4 regions of the Pseudocitrobacter corydidari genome follow, and region 3 is predicted to be linked to each of the others. Evidence: predicted binding sites of a transcription regulator. Region 3 holds the regulator's gene; each other region holds the start of a gene.

Region 1 (5,606 bases), 450 kb from region 3:
ACGTCTTCCGGCTGGGTGTACAGTGCAGAAGCGTCCATGTGGCTGTTGTCCACGCCGTCTTCTTCACCACCGGTGCAACCCAGTTCGATTTCCAGAGTCATGCCCATTTTGGACATACGCGCCAGGTATTTGGAGCAGATTTCGATGTTTTCGTGCAGAGACTCTTCAGACAGGTCGATCATGTGAGAAGAGAACAGCGGTTTGCCGGTAGCAGCGAAGTGTTTTTCACCCGCGTCCAGCAGGCCGTCGATCCACGGCAGCAGTTTTTTCGCGCAGTGGTCAGTGTGCAGAATAACCGGAACACCGTAGTGCTCAGCCATCTGGTGAACGTGATGCGCGCCAGAGATAGCGCCCAGGATTGCTGCACCCTGCGGAACGTCAGTTTTCACGCCTTTACCGGCAATGAATGCTGCACCACCGTTGGAGAACTGAACGATAACCGGTGCTTTAACTTTAGCAGCGGTTTCCAGAACGGCGTTGATGGAGTCGGTGCCCACGCAGTTTACTGCTGGCAGTGCAAAGTTGTTTTCTTTTGCTACCTGGAACACTTTCTGAACGTCATCACCAGTGATAACACCAGGTTTTACGAAATCAAAAATTTTAGACATGTTTACGAGTCCTATCTGTATCTTCGGCCGTTAGAAAAAGAAGCGCGAGCTATGTAGCGCGCTGAAAAACAGGCGGGTTTCCCCGCCTGCTCAAACATTACTTCTTAGCGCGCTCTTCGAGCATTGCAACTGCTGGTAGTACTTTGCCTTCCACGAATTCGAGGAATGCGCCGCCACCAGTGGAGATGTAGGAGATTTTGTCAGAGATACCGAACAGGTCGATTGCAGCCAGAGTATCGCCGCCGCCTGCGATGGAGAACGCGTCGCTGTCTGCGATAGCGTTAGCCACGATTTCAGTACCTTTACGGAAGTTCGGGAATTCAAACACGCCAACCGGACCATTCCACAGGATGGTTTTCGCGTTTTTCAGAATCTCAGCCAGCTGCTGTGCAGATGCGTCGCCGATATCCAGGATCTGCTCGTCTTCTTTCACGTCAGATACGGATTTCAGGGTCGCTGCCGCAGTTTCGGAGAACTCGGTTGCCACGCGCACATCAGTCGGAACCGGAATGTCGCAGGTGGTCAGCAGACGTTTGGCTTCATCAACCAGGTCAGCTTCATACAGGGATTTACCGACGTTGTGGCCCTGAGCGGCAACGAAGGTGTTCGCGATACCACCGCCAACGATCAGCTGGTCAGCGATTTTAGACAGAGAGTCCAGAACGGTCAGTTTGGTAGACACTTTAGAGCCACCAACGATAGCCACCATCGGGCGAGCAGGTTCTTTCAGTGCTTTACCCAGCGCGTCCAGTTCAGCGGCCAGCAGCGGGCCTGCGCACGCAACGTCAGCGAATTTGCCGATACCGTGAGTAGAAGCCTGCGCACGGTGAGCGGTACCGAAAGCATCCATGACGAATACGTCGCACAGCGCAGCGTATTTTTTGGACAGTGCTTCGTCGTCTTTTTTCTCGCCTTTGTTGAAGCGAACGTTTTCCAGAACAACCAGTTCACCTGCAGCAACTTCTACGCCGTCCAGGTAATCTTTAACCAGACGTACCGGGTTAGACAGTTTGTCTTTCAGGTAATTAACAACCGGCAGCAGAGAGAATTCTTCGTTGTACTCGCCTTCGGTCGGACGACCCAGGTGGGAGGTTACCATCACTTTCGCGCCTTGTTTCAGGGCCAGCTCGATGGTCGGCAGGGAAGCACGGATACGCGCGTCGCTGGTTACTTTCCCTTCTTTAACTGGTACGTTCAGATCCGCACGGATAAAAACACGTTTACCAGCAAGATCCAGATCGGTCATCTTAATTACAGACATGGTGAATCCTCTCGTTGATTCATAAAGTTTTGCAGACGCATTCGCGTCCTACCTGAAACCTTGTGCGGCCATCGCTAACGTGGTGTCGAGCATTCGGTTAGCAAAGCCCCATTCGTTATCGCACCAGACCAGTGTTTTGATCAGATGCGCGCCACTCACTCGCGTCTGCGTGCCATCAACAATGGCGCTGTGCGGATCGTGGTTAAAATCTGTTGAGACCAACGGTAATTCCGTATAGTCAACTATACCATGAAATGCATCCCGTGCTGCTTTTTGCAGCAACTGGTTGACTTCATTAGCGTTTACCGGATTTTTTACCGTTACGCTAAGATCGATTGCCGTGACGTTAATGGTCGGTACACGCACCGCAATCGCTTCGAATCGATCGTTAAACTGCGGGAAAATACGCGTAATCCCTGCAGCAAGCTTCGTATCGACCGGAATGATCGACTGACTTGCGGCGCGTGTGCGGCGCAGGTCCGGGTGATACGCGTCAATCACCTGCTGATCGTGCATCGCGGAGTGAATCGTCGTCACCGTTCCCGATTCAATGCCCCAGGCATCATCCAACAATTTTATGATGGGGATTATGCAATTCGTGGTACAGGAGGCATTGGAGACAATACGATGTTCAGGACGTAACGCGTCATGGTTTACACCATAAACCACCGTTGCGTCGAGGTCGTTGCTACCGGGATGTGAAAAGAGCACCTTCTTCGCGCCTGCGGCGATATGTGCTTCGCCGTCAGCGCGACTACCGAACACGCCGGTACAATCGAGCACCACATCAACCGACAGTTCGCGCCAGGGCAGCGCGTTAATCTCGCGCTCGTGCAGAAGACGAATGCTGTCGTCGCCAACAAACAACTGTTCCCGTTCCTGGCGAACGTCCCAGGCAAAACGGCCATGGCTGGTGTCATATTTCAATAAGTGTGCGATGCCCGCAGCATCCGCCAGTTCATTGATTGCCACCACGGTGATTTCCGCACGGCGTCCGGATTCATACAAAGCACGAACCACGTTACGCCCAATGCGACCGAAGCCATTAATCGCTACGCGTACGGTCATAGGTCTCCTGCAAGGTCATCCCAAAGCAATGTGGCTGACAGAGTAATGCAGCAATTCATTCCGGGAAACCTTACCTGCCACAAACAGTGACTGATTGGTCAAATGTCGAACACTTCATCAACTGAAACGCTTCAGCCAGAATAAGCGAAAGCCGGAATAAAAGGAATGATTGTCCAGACAAACGCACCAGGAATCTGACATACATCACATTTCTACAGGAATAATTTGCAGCGTTATGCCAGAAGGAGTCGGGCGATGGAATAAAGACCGAGTACGGAATCAGACTATCTCTGAATGAGTGATTAGGCGAAATGAAGGGTAAAATTTGCTCGTCGATGCGTAAGTCATCGGCAGGTGCAACGGCGCGGGGACTTTTTCCGTGCGGCTCCTTGCACTGGAAAAAGAAAACCCCCGTCGTTGCGGTATAAAAACAGGCAAACTACGGGGGTGATCCATGACTCTCAACAGGTCTAGGATAGCCGCTGACGCTTGCCGCTTCAAGCAGGATGTGCGGTATGGATATATTGAAATTCGCCGTACTGATGGTTGTACTTCATTTAATTGTATCGTCAATGATACATCACGATTTACAACCCTCTTTGGTTAATCGCGTTATGTATACGCAGAGCGAAGGAGGAATGCCACACCGCTGTTCGTAATTTGAAACTGGCTAACGTTGCCCCTTGATTAGCCCCGCTCCAGCGGGGCTTTTCTAAAATATCTCTTATTTCTAATAATATCCGAATTCAGACATTCTAAATAAAAGCGACAAATAACCAACGCGAGTAAAATTTGTGTGTTGGTGAATGTTCATCGACAGGTGCAACGGCGCGGGGGAACTTTTTCCGTGCGGCTCCTTGCACTGAAAAAAGAAAACCCCCGTCGTTGCGGTATAAAAACAGGCAAACTACGGGGGTGATCCATGACTCCAAACAGTTCTAGGATAGCCGCTGACGCTTGCCGCTTCAAGCAGGATTTGCGGTATGGATATTCTGAAATTCGCCGTACTGATGGTTGTAATTCATATAACAGTATCGTCAATGATACATGATGATTTACACCCCTCGCCGATTCATCGCGTTATTTATACGCTAAGCGATGGAGGGGTTCCGTACCGTTACTCTTAATTTGAAACTGGCTAACGTTGTACCTGACTAGCCCCGCTTCGGCGGGGCTTTTCTTTGAAAGAAATAAATTCGCACTATTCATAGATACCTTCAATATTTATTTATCGTCGTGTCTGTCACACAATCCCGTTTTTACGATGATAAACTCCTCATTCGGTTTTAAATAAACACAGCAGCCATGCGGCCCGCATGATAACTAATAATTATTAGCGACATCAATAAAAACCACGCTAATTACATTTATAAAATAAATATAAAACCTCTGAAGGCCGTGAATAAAAATAGAGGAATTCATCCGAGTTATCGTCGGACGAACTATTCACAAGGATAATTTATGAAGCAGCAGATGCAAATGATTGGCCAGGCCATGCTGGTCCCCATATCAATTATCACCATCGGCTCCATGTTTATGGGCTTTGGGAGTGCCTTCACGAATACAGAAACCCTTGCAGCGTTGCATCTCTCCTCGCTTATCAGCAAAGGTTCGCCTGGATACATCGCCTTTAGCGTCATGAAAGCCACCGGCGATGTGGTCTTTCGCAATCTTCCGCTCTTCTTCTCCATCGGCGTCGCTTTCGGGTTGGCAAAGAAAGAGAAAGCCTGGGCCGCGTTTTCCGGCGCGGTATGCTTTATGGCGATGCATTACATCCTCAACACGCTGCTGGATTCCCAGGGCATCAGCGCGCAAACCACCACCGCAGACTGGTTTATCACTCAGCAGCACATGGACCCCGTCTCCGCCGTGCAGAAGGCCTCTATCTATACCACCGAACTGGGTATGTTCACCTATCGCATGAGCGTTTTCGGTGGGATGGCGGTTGGCCTGACCACCGCCTGGCTGCATAATCGTTTATACAACGTGAAGCTTCCGCTGGTGCTTTCATTCTTTGCCGGTACGCGAACGGTACCCATCGTTACGCTGGTTGTTGGAGCGTTGATGGGCGTGGCGCTCTATTTTATCTGGCCGCCCATCGGCTGGATGCTGGCACAGTTCAGTAAAATGATCGGCGATTCCGGTCTGTTCGGCACCTTTATCTGGGCCATTGCCGATAAATCGCTTCTGCCCGTCGGGCTGCACCACCTCATCACCACGCCTATCCGCCTGACCGAACTCGGCGGGACGATGGAGATTTGCGGCAACCTGGTCAGTGGCACCACCAATATTTATATGGCGCAGCTGGGATGTGAGTCCTCGCACGAGCTACTGGTACGCGGTTTCCAGTCTGGCCGCGTGGTGATTCACTTCGGTGCGTTGCCGGGTGCCGCACTGGCGATGTACCACTGTTCACGCTCAAGTCATAAAAAAGTGGTCGCCGGCTTACTGCTCCCCGTCGTCGCAACCATGATGCTGTTTGGCATCACCGAGCCCATTGAATACACCTTTTTGTTCGTCGCGCCGTGGCTGTTCTACTTTGTGCACGTACCGCTGACCGGCCTGATTTTTGTTTTGTCAGAAATGGCGAACATTTCCGTGTATGGCGGTTGCCTGAAGGACATTCTTCCCGTTCTGCTCCAGCCGGATAAACTCGATATGTGGGGCTA
Region 2 (5,606 bases), 2.4 Mb from region 3:
TTGGAGATGTGAGCAATCAGGTCCAGAACTTTGTTGGAGTAGCCGGTTTCGTTGTCGTACCAGGATACCAGTTTCACGAAGTTGTCGTTCAGTGCGATACCCGCTTTGGCATCGAACACGGAAGTGCAAACTTCGCCGTTGAAATCGGTAGATACAACGTCGTCTTCGGTGTAACCCAGAACGCCTTTCATCGGGCCTTCGGAAGCAGCTTTGATTGCTTTCTTAATTTCTTCGTAAGAAGCAGCTTTTTCCAGACGAACGGTCAGGTCAACAACGGATACGTTCGGAGTCGGAACGCGGAACGCCATACCAGTCAGTTTGCCATTCAGTTCTGGCAGTACTTTACCTACAGCTTTAGCAGCACCGGTAGAGGACGGGATGATGTTCTGGGATGCGCCGCGGCCGCCGCGCCAGTCTTTGTGAGACGGGCCATCAACGGTTTTCTGAGTAGCGGTGGTCGCGTGAACAGTGGTCATCAGACCTTCGATGATACCGAAGTTGTCGTTGATAACTTTTGCCAGCGGTGCCAGGCAGTTAGTGGTGCAGGATGCGTTAGAAACGATGTCCTGGCCTTCGTATTTGTCAAAGTTAGCGCCTTTAACAAACATCGGAGTGTTGTCTTTGGACGGGCCAGTCAGAACAACTTTTTTCGCACCAGCAGTGATGTGTTTGCGAGCGGTTTCGTCAGTCAGGAACAGGCCAGTTGCTTCAGCAACAACGTCAACACCAACTTCGTTCCATTTCAGGTTAGCCGGATCACGCTCAGCGGTAACACGGATTTTTTTACCGTTAACGATCAGATGACCGTCTTTCACTTCAACGGTACCGTTGAAACGGCCGTGAGTGGAGTCATATTTCAGCATGTATGCCATGTAGTCAGCGTCTAACAGATCGTTGATTGCAACGATCTCGATGTCAGAACGTTCCTGAGCAGCACGGAAAACAATGCGACCGATACGGCCAAAACCGTTGATACCTACTTTGATAGTCATATATTCCACCAGCTATTTGTTAGTGAATAAAAGGTTGCCTGTAAAATTACAAAAACCTTACGCAGCGTCAAGCGGAATCGTGTCAATCATTGCGACAAATCAACTCTTAGCACAACCTTTGCTCGATTGATTTACCTCACTCTCCCTTTGAGCTTGTAACCACATGGGGTCAGCGCGGCGAATTTTAAAGGTTACAGCAGATAAAAATGTGAAATACATCACAATAAATCGGCCGTCTTTTCGCATCGGATAAGTTTAGAACAAAAGTCGATACGCCATTGTTAATGTTTTGTTAGAATCGGAGTTGAGATGTACTTTCCATAGCGAGATGTGAGCAAAATGGCGAACAAACCTACCCCCGAAGAACTCAAAAAAAATTTAAGCGAAATGCAGTTCTACGTCACGCAGAATCACGGCACCGAGCCGCCATTCACCGGACGTTTGCTGCATAATAAGCGTGACGGGATTTACCATTGTTTAGTGTGCGATGCGCCACTTTTCCACTCCGAAAGTAAGTACGATTCCGGATGTGGCTGGCCAAGTTTTTATGAGCCCGTAAGCGATACCGCGATCCGCTATCTCAACGATTACTCCCACGGTATGCAACGTACTGAAATCCGTTGCGGAAATTGCGATGCACACCTGGGCCATGTCTTCCCCGATGGGCCTCAGCCGACAGGTGAACGTTTTTGCGTCAATTCGGCGTCACTGAGCTTCACGGATGGCGAGAAAGGTGAGTCAACTAAAGGTTGAAAAAACGATTCAGCAAATTATTCCTTAACAGTCGGAGTCGGACATGAGTATTGAGCAAATTATCGACAATATGACACCGGACGTTTATCAGCGTTTGATGACGGCGGTGGAGCTGGGGAAATGGCCGGATGGTGTGGCCCTGACCGCAGAGCAAAAAGAGAACTGCCTGCAACTGGTGATGCTCTGGCAGGCGCGCTACAACAGCGACGCCCAGCATATGACCATCGACACCAACGGGCAGATGGTGATGAAAAGTAAGCAGCAGCTGAAAGAGGACTTCGGCATTTCACCGAAGCCCATCGCCACCTTTAAGCAGCACTGAGTCTTATCAGGCCGCAATCCACGGTTCGGCCTGTTCCACTTTCGCGCACCAGATGGCGTCGCGCACCGCCACGGGTTTGCTCAGCAGGCCCAGCGCGTAGAAGCGATCGGCGATGGTTTGCTGGGCGCGAATCACTTTTAAATCCATTTCGCGGGTTTGATGGCTGCGACGGGCCAGCGCACACTCCAGCGAGGCGATATCCAGCCCCAGTTCGCTGGAAAGCAACTGCGCCGCGTCATGACGCTGTCTGTCGATAAACTTCCCGGTTCTGCCGAGCGCATCAACGACATGCGCAATAATGTCATCGTTATACTGCGCGTACTGACGGCGAGCGATATAAAACTGATGGTTGTTCACACGCCCCTCGCCGGTGGCGACAATCCGCAGTTGACCGCTTTTCTCTGCATCACTGAGTACCGGGTCCCACATCATCCACGCGTCGGCGGCCAGATAGTCGCTGGGCGTTAACGGATATTTGGGCGGTGCGTACACCACTTTTACATCCTCAAGGCGTAAACCCGCCTCTTCCAGAATCTGCACCAGCAGCCAGTGCACATTGGAACCTTTATTCAGGGCAATGCGTTTACCGCGCAGCTGACGAATGTGCTGAATGTCGCTGTCGTTCGGCACCACCATGGCCACGCTGCGTGGCGCGGGCGGCTCCCAGGCGACGTAAAGCAGCGCGTTTTCGCGCGACTGGGCAAAGACCGGCGGCGCTTCGCCCGTGGTGCCAAAATCGATATCGTTGTTGCTTAGCGCCTGCAACATTTGCGGGCCGGCGGGGAATTCGCTCCACAGGACGTTCACGCCGCGCCCGGCAAATTCGCGCTCCAGCGTCTGACGCGCCTTCAGCACGCCAAGGTTGCCGAAACGTTGATAACCAATACGCAGCTCACGCTCGCGCGGGACAGGCGAGGAGGCGCTCATCAGTACAGCCCCCGGTTTGCGGCGACTTTTTATTACTCCGAGATGCGCCAGGTGAGTGCGCAACGAGTGGCGACTGATGCCCAGCAGTGCGGCGGCCTGGCTCTGATTATTGTCGCTTTGGCTCATCGCCGTCTGAATCATCGCGTTCATCACCCGATCGTACAGTTGCCCGCCGTGCAGCGTTAACTGCTCGCGCATAAACGCCGCCAATGAATCTTCTTCTTGCTCATCGTTCCTTGCTGGTGCGGAAGTAAAGCGCAGTTGCGCAGGCGTAATGACTTCCTCCTGGCTGAGCAATACGGCCGTATGCAGCATGTTCTCCAGCTCACGCACGTTGCCAGGCCATGAATAGTCCATCATCGCGGCCAGCGTATCCGGGGCTAAACGGCGAGAGGGTTTGCCTAAGCGTCTGGCGTAAAGCTGTAAAAAATGCTCTGCAAGTAATGGGATATCCTGGCGCCGCTGGCGCAGCGCCGGAAGGTTAACCGCCGCAATATTAAGGCGATAGAAGAGATCTTCCCGGAATCGACGCTCGCGAATGGCCTGCTCAAGATCGACATGGGTCGCGGCAATCACCCGCACGTTCACCTTGATGGGTCTGCGCGAGCCCACTCGGGTTATCTCGCGCTCCTGCAACACGCGCAGCAGTTTGACCTGCAACGCCAGGCTCAGCTCGCCAATTTCATCCAGCAGCAGCGTGCCGCCTTCAGCGGCCTCAAACCAGCCGGGCTGCGCCTGCATCGCACCGGTAAATGCGCCTTTCTCATGACCGAACAGTTCCGCTTCTGCCAGCGACTCGGTCAATGCACCGCAGTTCACCGCCAGAAAGGGCGCGTGGCTACGCGGGCTATGGTGATGAAGGTAGCGAGCCACCACCTCTTTGCCGCTGCCGGTCTCACCAATGATGAGCACGGTGGCATCGGTCGGGGCAAATCGGTCAAGCAGGCTTTGAAAGGCTTTGGAGGCCGGGTCAATCAGCACAGGGGTAGAGGCGTTTAGCATAGGTTTGGCTCCGCGTAATTCATATGCCGAACTTATCTTTTACCGGAGCAATACACCAGAGCGGGGAAGGCCCGGTTTGTTGCATTTGCAGCAGGGTGTGTCCGCTACTTGTCGCATTTGCAACGAGAGGTTGATCGCGCCATATGTGTTAACTACATGATATTAATGATTTTAATTTTTGTTAAATTTTGGCACGGATTTCGCTAATACAGTTATAACCATCTTGAAGAAACGCTTCGATAAATAGTGAATATAGTTATAAAGGAAAGAGATAATGACAGCGAAATCCGATAATAACCTGAATGTCTTCTGGTTCCTGCCAACCCACGGTGATGGTCGCTATCTGGGCACCACCCAGGGTGGGCGTCCGGTTGATTTGCCTTATCTGCAACAGGTGGCGGTGGCCGCCGATAGCCTGGGCTATTACGGTGTGCTGATCCCAACCGGTAAAAGCTGTGAAGACTCCTGGCTGGTGGCCGCCGCGCTGGCCCCGCAGACGCGTAATCTGCGTTATCTGGTGGCGGTGCGTCCTGGGCTTCAGCCGCCAACGCTTGCGGCACGCATGGCGGCAACGCTGGATCGCCTGTCAGAAGGCCGTTTGCTGATTAACGTGGTGACCGGCGGTGACCCGGTAGAAAACAAAGGCGACGGGATTTTCCTGAATCATACTGAACGCTATGAAGTGACCCAGGAATTCCTTGATGTTTATCGCCGCCTGCTGGCGGGTGAAAAGGTCGACTACCACGGCAAGCATATCAAGGTGGAAGGCGCGGAAGTGCTGTTCCCGCCGGTGCAGGAGAATGGTCCGCCGCTGTACTTCGGCGGTTCATCCGATGCGGCGATTGACGTTGCTTCAGATCATATCGACGCTTATCTGACCTGGGGCGAGCCGCCAGCGCAGGTGGCGGAGAAGCTGGAAGTGGTGAAAGCGCGGGCGAAAGCGAAAGGACGTGAGCTGCAATACGGTATCCGTCTGCACGTCATTGTGCGCGAAACGGAAGAAGAGGCGTGGGCCGCCGCCGACAAGCTGATTGCACATCTGGATGATGACACCATCGCGCAGGCGCAGCAGATCTTCTCGCGTATGGATTCAACCGGCCAGGCGCGCATGAGCGCCTTACATAAAGGGAATCGCGATAATCTGGTTATCTCGCCCAATCTATGGGCGGGCGTTGGCCTGGTGCGCGGCGGCGCAGGCACCGCGCTGGTGGGAAATCCGCAGCAGGTGGCGGAACGTATTCGTGAGTACCAGGCTTTAGGGATCACGAATTTTATTTTCTCCGGCTACCCGCATCTCGAAGAGGCACATCGTTTCGCCGAGCTGGTGATGCCGATGCTGCCGCTGAGTACGCGTCCGCGTAGCCAGTCCGGCAACGTGAATACCGGTCCGTTTGGCGAAACCATCGGCGGTGCGGCGCGTCCGACAAAACAGGTCAGCGCCAGTTAAACAAGGTTTGTGGAGATGTGCGATGAGTGAACCTCATATTGTGATTATTGGCGGCGGCTTCAGCGGGGCGGCGGTGGCAATTCATCTGCTGCGCGAAGCGCAAACGCCTGTGCGTATCACCCTCATTGAGCCCCGAGAGCAGCCGGGGCTGGGCGTGGCGTAC
Region 3 (5,606 bases):
TCCAGTGGCGGTAATGGCGGCTGCGTGGCCGAGATGGTTTTACCGATCTGCCGGTACGTTTCTCTCTCTTCGGGGCTGGATGTCACCTCAAATTGTGACATCAGCATGTTGAATTCGCTTTCCGTGACAGGTGCTTTACGCCTGAAGAGCCGTTGTTCTTTGACTGTTTTAAAGTAGCTCTCTTTGACCCAGACAAGTTGCTGACCGATAACCGTTGGCAATTCAACATCTTCCTCACTGCTTTTGTCATACTGATAGGCGTCGGAATCGTTATTGATAATGTCCAGCCACTGATTGGCTTTCATCGCCACGCTATTATGCGCATCAAGGCTATCAGTTTGTGCAGACGTTGGCGGTGTTTCATCGTGGGTGTTATCACAGCCGCAAAGCAGCCCCATGCACAGCGAGACAATGGCGATGCGTTTTAGAAACATACTATTCCCTTAGTGATTATTTCCATTGTTACGATTGCGCAGCATAACTTTTCTGCGAAAAACATAAAGCAAAAATCGCCTGTATTCGCAATTGCATATTGCCATTGAGTGATTTTTTATGCATATTTTGTGATTATAATTTCATAATCATTGCTGCATAATCACAGAAGGGCATGACATGACAACCAAACAACCTGCAATTACCCGCGCGACGTTCGATCAGGTGATTTTGCCAATTTATGCACCGGCGGAGTTTATCCCGGTAAAAGGTAAAGGCAGCCGCGTGTGGGATCAGCAGGGGAAAGAGTACGTCGATTTCGCCGGCGGGATTGCGGTGACGGCGCTGGGGCATTGCCATCCGGCGCTGGTTGAGGCGCTGAAAACCCAGGGTGAAACCCTGTGGCATACCAGTAACGTGTTTACCAATGAACCGGCGCTGCGTCTGGGGCAGAAGCTGGTGGACGCCACCTTTGCCGAGCGCGTGGTGTTTATGAACTCCGGCACTGAAGCCAACGAAACCGCGTTCAAACTGGCGCGTTACTACGCCTCTACGCGTCATAGCCCGTACAAAAGTAAGATTATTGCCTTCCACAACGCCTTCCATGGTCGCTCGCTGTTTACGGTTTCCGTCGGCGGCCAGCCGAAATACTCCGATGGCTTTGGCCCAAAACCGGCCGATATCGTCCACGTGCCGTTTAACGATTTGCACGCGGTTGAAGCGGTGATTGATGACCATACCTGCGCGATTGTGGTCGAACCCGTTCAGGGCGAAGGCGGCGTGCTGGCCGCGACGCCGGAATTTTTACAGGGGCTGCGTGACCTGTGCGATAAACATCAGGCGCTGTTGGTGTTTGATGAAGTGCAGAGCGGGATGGGGCGTACCGGTTCGCTGTTCGCCTATATGCACTATGGCGTGACGCCGGATATCCTCACCAGCGCGAAAGCTTTGGGCGGTGGTTTCCCGATTAGCGCCATGCTCACCACCGAAGAGATTGCCAGCGCATTCCACGTCGGCTCCCACGGCTCGACCTATGGCGGTAACCCGCTGGCCTGTGCCGTGGCGGGCGCGGCGTTCGATATTATCAATACGCCGGAAGTGCTGGATGGCGTTCATGCCAAACGCGAGCGTTTTGTGCAGCATTTGCAGGATATCGACGCGAAGTATGACGTTTTCAGCGATATTCGCGGAATGGGGCTGCTGATTGGTGCCGAGCTGAAAGAACCGTACAAAGGCCGCGCGCGTGAATTCCTTTACGCGGCCGCTGATGCCGGTGTCATGGTGCTGAACGCCGGGCCAGACGTGATGCGTTTTGCGCCGTCGCTGGTGGTGGAAGAGAAAGAGATCGATGACGGTATGACGCGCTTTGCGCAGGCGGTGGCGAAAGTTGTCAGTTGATATGGCGGTTTAGCCAGATACCGTGCCGCGGCCGCTGACGCCATGCCACCGACGAAATGGTGTGCATGGTGTTGAGGTGGCCCAGAATACGCTGGAGATGCTGTTCCATGGTGCTGAGTGGCCCGTGGGAGAGCGTATCCGGCGACTCCATGATGTTCACATCCCCACTGCTGCCCGATTCATCATACTCCAGGCGCTGCTGACAGCGTTGCAGGGCGACTTCACACGATTCCAGATAACGTTGCATCAGCTCCGGCGAGAGCGTGTCGTGCTCGCGCGCAAGCGTGGTCATGGCGTTGATATGCTCGACGATGAACTGGCTGTGGGTCACCCACAGTTTCATATCTTCCAGATAGTGCGTATTAAAGCCCGGTTCCTGCATCGCCTGATTGAGCGAGTTAAACAGGGCGTTGTGCGCCTGGTTGACGCGCATACGTTGATACGCCAGTTTTTCAGCGGAAGGATCGTCACTCAAAATTAACTGTATTGCTTCCTGATCCGCCTCCAGCGCAGAGTGCGCATTTTTGCGCAGCAGACCGCTTTGCCACTGCGGCCACAGCCACAGCATGCCGCCAAAGGCAATCAGGCAGCCGATAATCGTATCGGCGAAACGCGCGACGATAAACTGCTCGCCGTTGAGCGTCAGCAATTGCAGGGTATATACCGCCGTAATGGTGAAACCCACGGTCGCCCAGCCGTAGCTTTTACGAATGATCAGATAACTTATCAGGGTGATCACCAGCATCGCGGTCAGCGCGAATCCCTCCGGGAAATGGTAGTGCAGCGTGACCGCGGCGATAACCAGCCCCGCCAGCGTGCCCGCCGCTCGGTGGAAGATACGCACACGCGTCGCGCCGTAGCCGTTTTGCGTCACCAGCAAGACGGTCATTAATATCCAGTAGGGTTTCGGCAGATGCAGCGCCGCGCCCATCAGGCTGGCGATGCTCAACATCACGCTTAAACGCGCGGCATTACGCAGGGCGGGCGATTTCAGCGACAGATAGCTTTTCAGCGCCGGGAACAGCGGCAGGCGGCGCTCTTTATCGGCCATCAGGTTACGCGGATAAAGCGGACGCTGCGCGCGCAGGACTTTGGCGATGCGGCTGAAGTGCCAGGCGCAGAACTGCCCGACCGGGTTATCGGGATGCTGGCGGGCAATTTTCTCCAGCGCGCCAATTTGCTTATCCATATTGAAGCGCGTCGGGAAGCGGTGATAAAGAATGTCATCGGCCATTACCCGCAGGCGCGCGGCGACGGTTTGCGCGTTCCAGCGGATTACCGCTTCGGCGTGGCTGCGCTCGACCAGTTTTTGCACCTCTTCTGGCTGGTGCAGGCTCACCGAAATGTGTTCCTGTAAATCCAGCCCCATCTGGAAGGCGCGCAGCAGGCGCTTGTAATCATTGTGCTGATTGGCCGCCAGCATGTGCATCTGCTGGTAACACTGGGAAATCAGGTCGACCACTTTCTGCTGACGATTAAGCAACGGCGGCAGGGCGGTATTGGGGTCGGTATGTTGCGTCAGCAGGCTATATTTGGCTTCGCAGTACTCCGCCAGTTGGCGGTAAAGCAGGCTCAACGACTCGCGCAGCGGCTGTTCGCGCCATAGCCAGAACCAGAACCAGTTAAACAGCCCGTACCATAGCGTGCCGAGCGCGTAGATAAGCAGCGGTTCCCAGATGGGCATATTGCCCGCCAGGCTCAGGGTAAAAATGGCGGCAATCAGCGAGGCCGGAAGCAATCGCCCGTGCAGCGCGCTGATTTCGGCGGTAACGCCCAGCACCATCGCCAGACCGGTAAGAATAAACGGCAGCGGGATATCATCGGCCAGCAACAGTTGCACAATCAGGCTGCAACCGGCGAACAGAGACCCACCGATAATCAGGCGTTTGAAGAAGCGTTTATGGGGAGTATCCAGCCCGGCGATGTTGCAGCAGGCAGGCACTAAAGAGAACAGTAAGCCGTGTTGAAGCTGGCCGAGGATCAGGCCGACGGCGACCGGCAAACATAACACCAGCGTTTGCCGCAGTGCATAGTTGACTTCCGGGTGGTAAATCAGCCTGCGCCACATAAGAGACAAAAACGGCGTATTGCGCGAACAATACGCCGTCAGACGAGATTAACGCGTGCCGTAAACGACGATCGTTTTACCGTGTGCGGAGATCAGGTTCTGATCTTCCAGCATCTTCAGAATGCGGCCCACGGTTTCGCGGGAGCAACCGACGATCTGACCGATTTCCTGACGGGTGATTTTGATCTGCATACCGTCCGGGTGGGTCATGGCATCCGGCTGTTTTGCCAGATTCAGCAGCGTCTGTGCGATACGACCGGTAACGTCGAGGAACGCCAGGTTGCCCACTTTCTCAGAGGTAACCTGCAGACGGCGCGCCATCTGAGAGGAGAGACGCATCAGGATATCCGGGTTAACCTGGATGAGCTGACGGAATTTCTTATAGGAGATTTCAGCCACTTCACAGGCGGTTTTCGCCCGAACCCAGGCGCTACGTTCCTGGCCTTCTTCAAACAGGCCCAGTTCACCGATGAAATCGCCCTGGTTGAGGTAGGAAAGGATCATCTCTTTGCCTTCCTCATCCTTGATGAGTACTGCCACGGAGCCTTTAACGATGTAGTACAGCGTTTCCGCTTTTTCACCCTGGTGAATCAGCGTGCTCTTCGATGGGTACTTATGAATGTGGCAATGAGACAAGAACCATTCGAGTGTCGGGTCTGTTTGCGGTTTGCCAAGCACCATGCGCGGTTATCCTCTGTTATAAGCTATCGCCAGCGGCAAATCAGGCTACCACTGGTGGAAATAATGTCCTTCCCTCTACCTGGGAAGTTGGCCGTCAAAAATTGTCGCAGCCAGTATGTGATGTCCTCTGCATACATGCAGTACGTTTATGTATCTCTGTAGCATCCCGACTGTTTTAGCATAGCTTTCGCCGTGTGTCTCCTGGTGTCTCGCTTCAGCATGACCCAGGTCTACTTCCGTTGCGAGATTTGTTATGTGCGCGTAATCTGACAATAAATTTGCAACTCTGGAGTGACTATTATGCAAGCGCGTGTGAAATGGGTTGAAGGGTTAACCTTCCTGGGTGAGTCGGCTTCCGGGCACCAGATTCTAATGGATGGCAACTCAGGTGATAAAGCGCCAAGCCCGATGGAAGTCGTGCTGATGGCTGCGGGCGGTTGTAGCGCTATTGACGTCGTGTCAATCCTGCAAAAGGGCCGTTACGACGTGACCGATTGTGAAGTTAAGCTGACCTCTGAACGCCGCGAAGAAGCGCCACGTCTGTTCACGCACATCAATCTGCACTTCATTGTGACCGGCAAAGAACTGAAAGATGCGGCGGTGTCCCGGGCGGTGGATTTGTCCGCTGAGAAGTACTGTTCAGTGGCGCTGATGCTGGGCAAAGCGGTGAACATTACCCATTCTTATGAGGTGGTGGAGGGGTAACGCCCGCGTCGCCTTTATGTCGGATGGCGGCTACGCCTTATCCGACCTACGAAAGCTTTGTAGGTCGGGTAAGGTGCTATTTCACCCAATCTTCTTCCCTTCCATCAACCGCTGCACCAGCGGCGTCATGATCAATTCCATCGCCAGCCCCATCTTGCCGCCGGGAACGACCAGCGTATTCATATGAGAGATAAACGAGCCTTGCAGCATCGCCAGCAGCCAGGGGAAATCGATATTGTCGAGATTGCGGAAGTGGATCACCACAAAGCTCTCATCCAGCGACGGAATGCCTTTGGCGGCGAAGGGATCGGAGGTATCGACC
Region 4 (5,606 bases), 210 kb from region 3:
ATGCCGCTTTTCAGCTCCGCACCAAGAAACGCCATCAGCGCAGCCCCCATGCCGCCTGCCGCGCCCGCGCCGGGCACCGCTTTAACATCTACGCGCAGCGATGTCTTAATCACATCGGCGTAGTGCGACAGATTGTTATCGAGTTCGCGGATCATCGCCTCGTTAGCCCCTTTCTGCGGGCCAAAGATGCGGGATGCGCCGTTTTCGCCGATCAACGGATTGGTGACGTCGCAGGCGACGCGAATAGTGCAATGCTGAATGCGGGGATCGAGGCCCGAGATATCAATGGTATTCAGGCTATCCAGGCTGCCACCGCCAAAACCAATCTCAGTGCCGTTAGCATCCTGAAGTTTCGCGCCCAGCGCCTGGACCATGCCTGCACCACCGTCATTGGTGGCGCTACCGCCAATGCCGATAATAATATTCGTTGCGCCGCTTTCCAGCGCTTGCAGGATGAGCTCACCGGTACCGCGAGAGGTCGTCACCAGTGGATTGCGCTTTTCCGGAGGAACCAACGCCAGCCCGCTGGCCGCCGCCATTTCGATAAACGCGGTTTTTCCGTCGCCAGACATTCCCCAGCTGGCATTCACCTTTTCGCCCAAAGGCCCGGTGACCCACGCATGATGTTCAGAGCCTTGCGTGGCAGCAATCATCGCTTCAACCGTTCCTTCGCCGCCGTCAGCAACCGGAACAGAAACATACTGCGCATCAGGAAAGATTTCCCGAAATCCTTTTTCTATCGCCTGAGCTACCTCGGAGGCAGAAAGGCTTTCTTTGTAAGAGTCTGGGGCGATTACGATTTTCATAGTGATAGCCTGTTGCTGCACAACGCCGGATGGCGTTTCACTTATCCGGCCTACAATGTAGGCCCGGTAAGCTCAGCGCCACCGGGCACAACGTCCTTAGCGAGTGACTTCCACCTTCGCCAGTTTTTCGTAGTAGCACGCCAGGGCGCTATGGTCCGCCGTTCCCAGGCCATCGGCACGCAGCGCCTGCATCATTTCCATGACCGCAGCGGTAAGCGGCAGCTGTGCGCCTACGCCGTGAGAGGTGTCCAGCGCATTCGCCAGATCTTTGATATGCAGGTCGATACGGAAACCGGGTTTGAAGTTTCTGTCCATGACCATTGGCGCTTTGGCTTCCAGTACGGTGCTGCCCGCCAGACCACCGCGAATCGCCTGGAACACCAGATCCGGGTTAACGCCCGCTTTGGTTGCCAGCGTCAGCGCTTCGGACATCGCCGCGATGTTCAGCGCAACGATCACCTGGTTTGCCAGCTTGGTGACGTTACCCGCGCCGATTTCGCCGGTATGCACCACGGATCCTGCCATCGCTTTCATCAGGTCGTAGTATTTGTCGAAGATGGCTTTCTCACCGCCAACCATGACGGAGAGCGTGCCGTCGATGGCTTTCGGTTCACCACCGCTCACCGGCGCATCCAGCATATCCACGCCTTTTGCTTTCAGCGCGTCGCTGATTTCGCGGCTCGCCAGCGGTGCAATGGAACTCATGTCGATAAGAACCGTGCCAGGCTTCGCGCCTTCGATAATTCCGCCCTCACCCAGCGCAACCTCTTTCACATGCGGGGAGTTTGGCAGCATGGTGATAATCACATCGCACTGCTCGGCAATGGCTTTGGCGGTAGTCGCGGTTTCTGCGCCTAAGGCGATCAGTTCGGCAATCACTTCCGGGTTACGGTCGGAAACCACCAGCGAGTAACCGGCTTTAATGAGGTTTTTACTCATTGGTTTACCCATGATCCCCAGGCCAATAAAACCAACTTTCATCGTCATAATTGTGTCTCTCTCTTGTTGCAGTGGTGGTTATTTTTTAAAGGAATCAGCCAGTTTCTGCGTTGCAGAACGGAAAACGCCGAGGTCGCTGCCGACGGCGACAAAGGTCGCCCCCCAGTCAAGATAACGACGCGCGTCCGCTTCCACCGGGGCCAGAATGCCGCTCGGTTTGCCGTGTGCTTTTGCACGCGCAAAAATGTGCTGGATGGCTTTCTGTACATCCGGGTGCGATGCGTTGCCAAGATGGCCCAGTGCCGCAGCCAGGTCGCTTGGGCCGACGAAGATGCCGTCCACGCCTTCGGTCGCCGCGATAGCATCAACGTTATCGACGCCCTGCTGGCTTTCGATTTGTACCAGGATGGTGATGTTCTTGTTCGACTGCGCGAAGTAGTCCGGCACCGTGCCAAACATATTGGCGCGATGAGAAACGGAGACGCCGCGAATGCCTTCTGGCGGATAACGCGTCGATGCCACGGCCTGCACCGCTTCTTCTTCGGTTTCCACGAACGGGATGAGGAAGTTGTAAAAACCGATATCCAGCAGACGCTTAATAATCACCGGCTCGTTAGTCGGCACACGCACCACCGGTGCGCTGCTGCTCCCCTTCAGCGCCATCAACTGTGGAATAAAGGTAGAGATATCGTTTGGCGCATGTTCACCGTCCAGCACCAGCCAGTCGAACCCGGCCAGGCCCAGCACTTCGGTGCTGATTGGGCTTGCCAGCGCTGACCAGCAGCCAATTTGAATCTGTTTGGCGGCCAGCGCGGCCTTGAATTTATTCGGGAAGATATCGTTATTCATCGCTTATACCTTGTCTCTTAACCGTTAATTATTTCTGCAATTCCATACGCTTGATGTCGCCGACGACAAACAGGTAGCAGAACATCGCCATCAGTGCCGAACAGCCGACGAAGACCAGCGCGGCGTTGAAGGAGTGCAGTTCACTAACCAGATAGCCAATCACCAGCGGAGTCACGATAGAGGCTACGTTGCCAAACACGTTAAATACCCCGCCGCACAGGCCTACAATTTCTTTCGGCGCGGTATCGGAAATAACCGGCCAGCCCAGCGCGCCAAACCCTTTACCGAAGAAGGCCAGTGCCATCAAAGTCACCACCAGCGCCGTATTGTTGGTGTAGTTACACAGAATAATGGTCGAAGCCAACAGCATGCCGAGCACAATCGGTAACTTACGCGCCAGAGTAATGGTGGAGCCACGTTTAATCAGGTAATCCGAGAACACACCGCCCAGTACGCCACCGGCGAACCCGCAGAGTGCCGGAATCGACGCCACCAGCCCCACTTTCAGAATCGACATCCCTTTTTCCTGCACCAGATAGATCGGGAACCAGGTGAGGAAGAACCAGGTGATGGTATTGATAAAGTATTGCCCGAAGAACACGCCCAGCATCATGCGGTTGGTCAATAACTGCTTGATGTAGTGGAGTTTTGGCCCCTGTGTCGTGCTGCCGGGCTTTTTGTGATCCATATCGACCACGGCGCCGTTATCAGAGATAAACTTCAGCTCTTCCGCCGACATGCGAGGGTGGTCGGTCGGGTTATGAATCAGCTTGATCCACAGCCCCGTCAGCACAAAACCAATCACGCCCATCACGGTAAAGACGTGTTCCCAGCCCCAGGCGAAGGTCAGCCACCCCAGCAGCGGTGAGAAGAGCGCCAGTGAGAAGTACTGCGCCGAGTTAAAGATAGCGGACGCGGTGCCACGCTCTTTAGTCGGGAACCAGGCCGCAACAATACGCGCGTTGGCCGGGAAGGATGGCGCTTCCGAAAAGCCAAGCATAAAACGCATAAAGAACATGGAGATACCTGCCCAGGCAAGCGGGAACATGTCCACAAAGCCCTGCAGGAAGGTAAACAGTGACCAGAAGAAGAGACTGTAAGAGTAAACCTTCTTCGAGCCGAATTTATCGAGCAGCCAGCCGCCGGGTATCTGCATCAGCAGGTAAGCCCAGCCAAACGCCGAGAAGATATAGCCCATCGACACCGCACTCAATTGCAGCTCTTTGGCCACTTCCGTACCGGCAATTGATAACGTGGCGCGGTCCGCGTAGTTAACGGCGGTAACAATAAAGATGATTAATAAGATTAAATATCGGGTTGGCACACCCTTTTTCGATTCGACAGCAGTATCCAGCATCATTTTATTTATCCTCGGGCACAGGATGCCTTATATTATTTATTTTGTACTAAGGCATATTTCACTGATTATTTATCGACAGCAGGAATATCAGATAGCTAACCAGACACAATGAAATCGTGATTCAGTATAATCAGCATTGCTGGCCTGCACACTGTGCAATTACACAATTTGAATATTTTAATCTCGCATACTATTGAGCATATGCCCACAACATTGGGCGCTGATGCACAGATTTACGTAATACCCGCCACAGCTGGCCTGACAGGCGATTAAGTGGTGATCTGCGTCACATTTTTACCGCTGAACTCCTGACATTCTTTATGCCATCACGCGATGTAATAATTTTGCTTCGTCAGAAAGCGATACCCTTTATTGTAATTTTTAGGTTTACCACCTGGCTGGAGAATACTGGACAATGGCTAACATCGAAATTCGCCAAGACGCGCCGAAAGCATTTTATATAAAAGTGCACGATACGGATAACGTGGCGATTATTGTTAATGATAATGGCTTAAAAGCAGGAACACGTTTTCCTGATGGGCTGGAGTTAATTGAACATATTCCACAAGGCCATAAGGTGGCATTGGTGGACATTCCCGTTAATGGCGAAATCATTCGCTATGGCGAAGTCATTGGCTATGCGGTGCGCGATATCGCCAAAGGCAGCTGGATTGACGAATCCACCGTGTCGCTGCCGGAAGCGCCGCCGCTGAATACGCTGCCGCTTGCCACCAAAGTGCCGGAGCCGCTGCCTGCGCTTGAGGGTTACACCTTTGAGGGTTATCGCAACGCCGATGGCAGCGTGGGGACGAAAAATCTGCTGGGGATCTCCACCAGCGTGCACTGCGTGGCGGGGGTTGTGGATTATGTCGTCAAAATCATCGAACGTGACCTGCTGCCAAAATATCCTAACGTTGATGGTGTCGTCGGCCTGAACCATCTCTACGGCTGCGGCGTGGCGATTAACGCACCTGCCGCCATCGTGCCTATCCGCACCATTCACAACATCGCTCTGAACCCGAACTTTGGCGGCGAGGTAATGGTGATTGGCCTCGGCTGTGAAAAACTCCAGCCGGAACGCCTGCTGGAAGGCACACCGGATGTGAATGCCATTCCGGCCGACAACGCCAGCATTGTGCGTTTGCAGGACGAACAACACGTCGGCTTTAAATCGATGGTTGATGATATTTTGCAGGTCGCCGAACGCCACCTGAAAAAATTGAACGAACGCCAGCGCGAGACCTGCCCGGCCTCTGAACTGGTCGTTGGGATGCAGTGCGGCGGCAGCGATGCGTTTTCCGGCGTGACGGCGAACCCGGCGGTGGGCTACGCGTCTGACCTACTGGTACGCTGCGGCGCAACCGTGATGTTCTCAGAGGTGACGGAAGTACGTGATGCTATCCACCTGCTGACGCCGCGCGCCATTAACGAAGAGGTAGGTAAACGCCTGCTGGAAGAGATGGCCTGGTACGATAACTATCTCGATATGGGTAAAACCGACCGCAGCGCCAACCCGTCCCCCGGCAACAAAAAAGGTGGGCTGGCAAACGTGGTGGAAAAAGCGCTCGGCTCGATTGCCAAATCTGGCAAAAGCGCCATTGTTGAAGTGCTCTCTCCGGGCCAACGCCCGACCAAACGCGGGCTGATCTACG

Evidence for each region. The regulator CRP, encoded in region 3, controls carbon source genes, mostly activating them, when cyclic AMP is high. The targets are predictions, from matches to a motif close to ATGTGANNNNNNTCACAT.
Region 1: a site for CRP is predicted at 3,130-3,147, ahead of epd (erythrose-4-phosphate dehydrogenase). Genes of this name have one in related genera too.
Region 2: a site for CRP is predicted at 1,199-1,216, ahead of msrB (peptide-methionine (R)-S-oxide reductase MsrB). Genes of this name have one in related genera too.
Region 4: a site for CRP is predicted at 4,229-4,246, ahead of garD (galactarate dehydratase). Genes of this name have one in related genera too.

Annotation. Positions count from the first base shown of each region.
Region 1 covers NZ_CP087880.1:4,721,811-4,727,416, reverse strand. Annotated here, with positions in the region: gene fbaA (class II fructose-bisphosphate aldolase) at 1-608, opposite strand, end outside; gene pgk (phosphoglycerate kinase) at 706-1,869, opposite strand; gene epd (erythrose-4-phosphate dehydrogenase) at 1,918-2,937, opposite strand; gene G163CM_RS22070 (PTS transporter subunit EIIC) at 4,399-5,606, shown strand, end outside.
Region 2 covers NZ_CP087880.1:1,684,960-1,690,565, reverse strand. Annotated here, with positions in the region: gene gapA (glyceraldehyde-3-phosphate dehydrogenase) at 1-992, opposite strand, end outside; gene msrB (peptide-methionine (R)-S-oxide reductase MsrB) at 1,332-1,745, shown strand; gene G163CM_RS07820 (YeaC family protein) at 1,789-2,067, shown strand; gene G163CM_RS07815 (sigma-54-dependent Fis family transcriptional regulator) at 2,074-3,996, opposite strand; gene ssuD (FMNH2-dependent alkanesulfonate monooxygenase) at 4,271-5,443, shown strand; gene G163CM_RS07805 (FAD/NAD(P)-binding protein) at 5,466-5,606, shown strand, end outside.
Region 3 covers NZ_CP087880.1:4,270,283-4,275,888, forward strand. Annotated here, with positions in the region: gene G163CM_RS19770 (DUF3829 domain-containing protein) at 1-434, opposite strand, end outside; gene argD (bifunctional acetylornithine/succinyldiaminopimelate transaminase) at 613-1,830, shown strand; gene G163CM_RS19780 (YccS/YhfK family putative transporter) at 1,823-3,898, opposite strand; gene crp (cAMP-activated global transcriptional regulator CRP) at 3,947-4,579, opposite strand; gene G163CM_RS19790 (OsmC family protein) at 4,880-5,284, shown strand; gene G163CM_RS19795 (phosphoribulokinase) at 5,366-5,606, opposite strand, start outside.
Region 4 covers NZ_CP087880.1:4,481,818-4,487,423, reverse strand. Annotated here, with positions in the region: gene garK (glycerate 2-kinase) at 1-806, opposite strand, end outside; gene garR (2-hydroxy-3-oxopropionate reductase) at 903-1,793, opposite strand; gene garL (2-dehydro-3-deoxyglucarate aldolase) at 1,824-2,594, opposite strand; gene garP (galactarate/glucarate/glycerate transporter GarP) at 2,623-3,954, opposite strand; gene garD (galactarate dehydratase) at 4,370-5,606, shown strand, end outside.